DNA from 2 places in the Cyanobium usitatum str. Tous genome. Region 2 is predicted to be linked to the other one. Evidence: predicted binding sites of a transcription regulator. Region 2 holds the regulator's gene; the other holds the start of a gene.

Region 1 (2,186 bases), 300 kb from region 2:
AGGCTGTCCCAGCCCGCGGCGGCCAGCTCAGCCAGCTGGGGTTGCAGATCGAGGCCGCAGAGATCGGCCTTGGCCTGCTCCACCTTGGTGAGGCCGGAGCTGGGGGCAGGCGCAGCGGGGGTGCTGGAAGAGCTCATGGAAAAGGTACACGGCGCGCTAGTACACGCCCAGACAACGCGGCCGTGAACGTGACCCCATGGCACCACCAAGCTCAGCCCCGGGATCGGGAGGGGATGGAGCCGGTGAACGCCAATGAGGGATGCGTTGTCCGGAATGGGAGGGCAGCGCCATGGCGCTGCGGCTCCCCTTCGAGATGAGCTGGGATCTGCAATCACAGACCTTCACTGATCTTGCAGGCGCGGGGCAGGACCGGGTGTCGTGGTCGTTACGGATCTGTTATCCCTGACCTGGCTGGCTTCAGCGCTCCCCCAGGGCACTCCAGAGGGTGGCGGGATGGGCCACCACCGAGGCGGCTCGCCCGGCGGAAGCGGCAGGCGCCGCGTCGCGTAGCAGACCGGCCAGCAGTTGAACTCCCAGGGACCCCACCACAAACATGCCGACGAAGGCGAGGGCGACGCCGAGGGGGGAGCTGGCGCTACGGGTGGTCTGCAGCGGAGTGGCCATGGCGGAGCTGCCGAAGAACAAACTCCAGTATCGAAGCTGGATGAGGGGATTCAGAAGCGGGCGCCGGCTGGGGGGGCAGGGCTCCAGGCCCCCACCAGAGCTGATCCAGGCGCCTCAACGACGCTGTTGGGCCGCAGCTCAAGGCTCACCAGACCATGCAGGCATCCGAGCAGAAGCCCGCAGCAGGCAGCAAATCGCATCGGCGCACCCAGGTCTCAGGATCGACTGTCTCCAGCCAGGGGGCCATCGGGATGCAGCGGTTGGTACCGAACCGAAGCCGCCTGGTTCCGGCGCCAATCTTCAGGATGTCTTCCGTGTCGGTTGATACTTCTTTTCCGTTCTGGCCTTTGTTCGGTGGGGCGCACGCTGGACGATCACTGGTGACAGCATGGAGTTCTCGACCATGCAGTTCGTGCGGCCCACGCTGCCCCCTCCCCTCAGCCCTAGATGGCGCTCCCTACCGGCACCCTGCCCAACGCCTCGCCTGAGACCGGACTGAACGGCCATGCCCCTGCTGCCGAGCTTCTGTCTGGCCGGGAGCGTTTCAAGCACTATCTGCAGAAGGTGGGCAGTGGCGAGCACACCAGCCGGGGGCTGAGCCGGGAGGAGGCCGGCCATGCGATGGAACTGATGCTGAACGAAGAGGCCACGCCGGCCCAGATCGGCGCCTTTCTGATCGCCCATCGGATCCGTCGGCCCGAGCCCCAGGAATTGGCCGGAATGCTGGATGTCTACCGGCGCCTGGGGCCGAGCCTGCACAGCGCCGAGCCTGCCCTCTGCTTCAGCATGCCCTTTGACGGCCGCACCCGCACGGCCCCCATTTACCCGCTCACCGCCCTGGCCCTGAGTGCGGCCGGGCTGCCCGTGGTACTGCAGGGGGGGGGGCGCATGCCGGTGAAATATGGCGTGCCGGCCATCGAGCTGTTCGCCGCCCTGGGGCTGGAGCTGCAGGGGCTGGACCTGACCACGGTGCAGGCAGGGCTGACGCAGCACCGCCTGGCCCTGGTGCACCAACCGGACCACTTCCCGCTGGCGGAGAGCCTCACGCCGATCCGCGACGACCTGGGCAAGCGCCCCCCCGTGGCCAGCCTCGAATTGCTCTGGACCGCCCATCAGGGCCCCCACCTGCTGGTGAGCGGCTTCGTGCATCCCCCCACCGAAAGCCGGGCCTGGAAGGCCCTGGAACTGGCCGGCGAGGCGATGGCCATCACGGTGAAAGGCCTCGAGGGCAGCACCGACCTGCCGATCAGCCGCGCCTGCATCACGGCCCGGGCCCAGGGAGGTGATGGGGAGCGCCTGATCCTTCACCCGCGCGACCACGGCTGTTACGACCACGATGCCCTCTGGCAGAATCTAGAGACCTGGCGCGAGCAGGCCCTGGCCGCTCTGGGTGGCCAGGGGCCCCTGGCCACCGCCCTGATCTGGAATGCCGGGGCCTATCTCTGGTATGGCGGTGTCTGCCAGGATCTGGCTGCAGGCGTGGCCCGCGCCACAGATCTGGTCCAGAGCGGAGCGCTGCTGGATCAGCTGCGTGCCCTGATCCAGTGGAGACACGATGCTTC
Region 2 (2,186 bases):
GGAAGGCAAGCACCTGGCGCTCGCCCCTCAGCACGTTGGCGGCCGAGAGAATGCTCACCACCCAGCTGCCGGGCTTGGCGAGCAGGCCCTCCAGCTTGCTGATGTCGCTCTTTGGTACCAGCAGGATCTGGCGATCGGGGGGCTGGCCGGGCAGCACCCGCCTGAAGGCGTTGAGATTGGCCTGCTGCAGCAAGGCGGTGATCACCTCCGTGGCCTGCTCGGGGCGCTCAAGGGTCACCTTGGCGCTGGCCAGGGTCTGACCGCTGCTGAGCACCACGTCGCCGCGACGCAGGGCAATCAGGTTGCTCTCCAGGTCCTTAAGTTCTTTGGCACCGGCGCTGATCCGGCGGCGCACCTGGGCCAGTTCCGCTTCGGTGCGGCGGATTTCCGCATCCCGCCCCTTCACCTCCTGGCTGAGACGGCTGCGCTCCAGCTCCAGCTGGTTGCGCTGGGCTAAAAGTGGCGCCAGCTCCTGGCGCAATTTGCTGGCCCGGGCTTGGGCCTGCTCAAAGCGCGTCTGGGCCTCGCGTTTGCCCTGTTCAGCCCGAGCCACCTCCAGGCGGCTGCTGGCTAGTTGGCTGTTGCTGCGGCTCAGTTGGCTGCGGCTGGTTTGCAGCCGTTGCTCCAGTCGATCGAGTTCAAACAGGCCCGTGCGCAGCCGCTCGCTCACCAGCAGCATCAGGCCGAGGGAGATGGCACTGATCAGGCTGCCGGTGAGCACCGTGATCAACACGGCGGTGCGGCGGGGCCGCATCCCCAACAAGCTCAAGCGCGCCTTGCCCACCAGGCTGCCGAGTCGGTCGCCCAGGGTGGAGAGCACTCCCCCCAGGGCGAGCAGAGCGAGGATCAGCAGCCAGCCCGTCACATACGTCCGCGAAGGGCCCCAGTATCTCTGGCGTTCAGCTGAAGCGCTTGGCTAGGGCGATTGGATCAAACACAGTGATCTTTTTGCGGTCGATCTGAACCAGCCCGTCGTTGCGCAGGTCGCCCAGCAGGCGAGTGATTGTGACCCGGGTGGAGCCAATCGCTTCGGCAATCGCCTGGTGGGAGAGGCGCAGATCAATCGTGATCCCTTCCGAGCTGGGAACGCCGAAATCGCGGCACAGCACCAGCAGAAAGCTCACCAGCCGCGAGCTCATGTCGCGGTGGGTGAGGGTTTCGATCATCGTTTCGGTCTGCAGGATCCGCGAAGACAGGCCCTGCAGCAGCAGCAAGCCCACGCTGGCGTCCTGCTCGATCGCCCGGCGCACCGAGGTGGCTGGTGCGGTCACCATCTCGACCCTTGTGAAGGCCACAGCGTGATAAAAGCGGTCGGAGCGCTGGCCGGTAAGCAGCGACAGCACACCAAATAGGCTGTTTTCACGCAACAGGGCCACGGTGATCTCCTCGCCGGATTCATATACCCGCGAAAGCCGGACCGCTCCGCGCCGCAGCAGATAGACCCGCTCGGCTGGATCGCCGGGGAAAAAGATCGTCTTGCCCCGTTCGATCGTCTCGACACTGCTGCCGGCCAGGCCCCGGATCACTTCCAGCAGGGTGGGGTTGCCCTGGCCGGCGCTGCCCATGCCTGCCACCACGCCAGGGGCACCCGTCGATGGGGTGTTGGCGGTACGGCTAAATCCGTGGGTAGCGCCAACCATCAAGGTATGGGCAAGTGCCGGGACCTTAAGGATCACCCGGGGGGTGGCTTGTAGCAATACACACGGTTTGAGATGACACCGCCGGCGCCACCGGCGCACCAGTACGTATGTTTCCGCTAGGGATGGTGTCGTTTGCTTGTGGAGCGGCCCGATCCCGCTACATTCAGCTCCGCGGGGCCATGGGCTGCTCGCGGCGCTCCAGGTCTGTTTTTCGATTTTCCAGGTTTTTATTCAGGTTGTTCATGACCGCGAGCTTGCCCGTCTCAGGCCTCACCTCCTCCTCTGGAGCTGGTTTTCCGGCGGTCCAGCACCAACCTCAGCGCTCTGGCCATCGCCCTTTGGCCGTGGCGGCTGCGCCGGCATTGCGGCTCGTGGCCCAGTCGGAGGGCTTATTGCAAATCCATACGGCGCCTTTCCGCGGCAGTTTCGGTGCCGTGCTCAGCCAGGCCCTGCGTAGTGCCGGCTTGGGCAGCCGGGTGCTGGTTACTCAGTTTCTTAAGGGCGGCGTAGATCAGGGCCTCGGCAGCAGCGTCTGGCTGTGCGGGC

Evidence for each region. Region 2 encodes NtcA, which controls nitrogen genes in cyanobacteria. Its sites were predicted from a motif close to GTANCNNNNGNTAC; they were not measured.
Region 1: the regulator NtcA is predicted to act here: its motif matches at 939-952, upstream of U9970_RS12835 (anthranilate phosphoribosyltransferase family protein).

Annotation. Positions count from the first base shown of each region.
Region 1 is NZ_OY986431.1:2,379,778-2,381,963, reverse strand. It holds gene U9970_RS12850 (ferredoxin--nitrite reductase) at 1-137, opposite strand, end outside; gene U9970_RS12845 (hypothetical protein) at 418-624, opposite strand; gene U9970_RS12840 (hypothetical protein) at 675-824, opposite strand; gene U9970_RS12835 (anthranilate phosphoribosyltransferase family protein) at 1,072-2,186, shown strand, end outside; gene U9970_RS12830 (nitrate reductase associated protein) at 2,180-2,186, shown strand, end outside.
Region 2 is NZ_OY986431.1:2,076,379-2,078,564, reverse strand. It holds gene U9970_RS11315 (DUF3084 domain-containing protein) at 1-865, opposite strand, end outside; gene ntcA (global nitrogen regulator NtcA) at 900-1,640, opposite strand; gene U9970_RS11305 (cob(I)yrinic acid a,c-diamide adenosyltransferase) at 1,883-2,186, shown strand, end outside.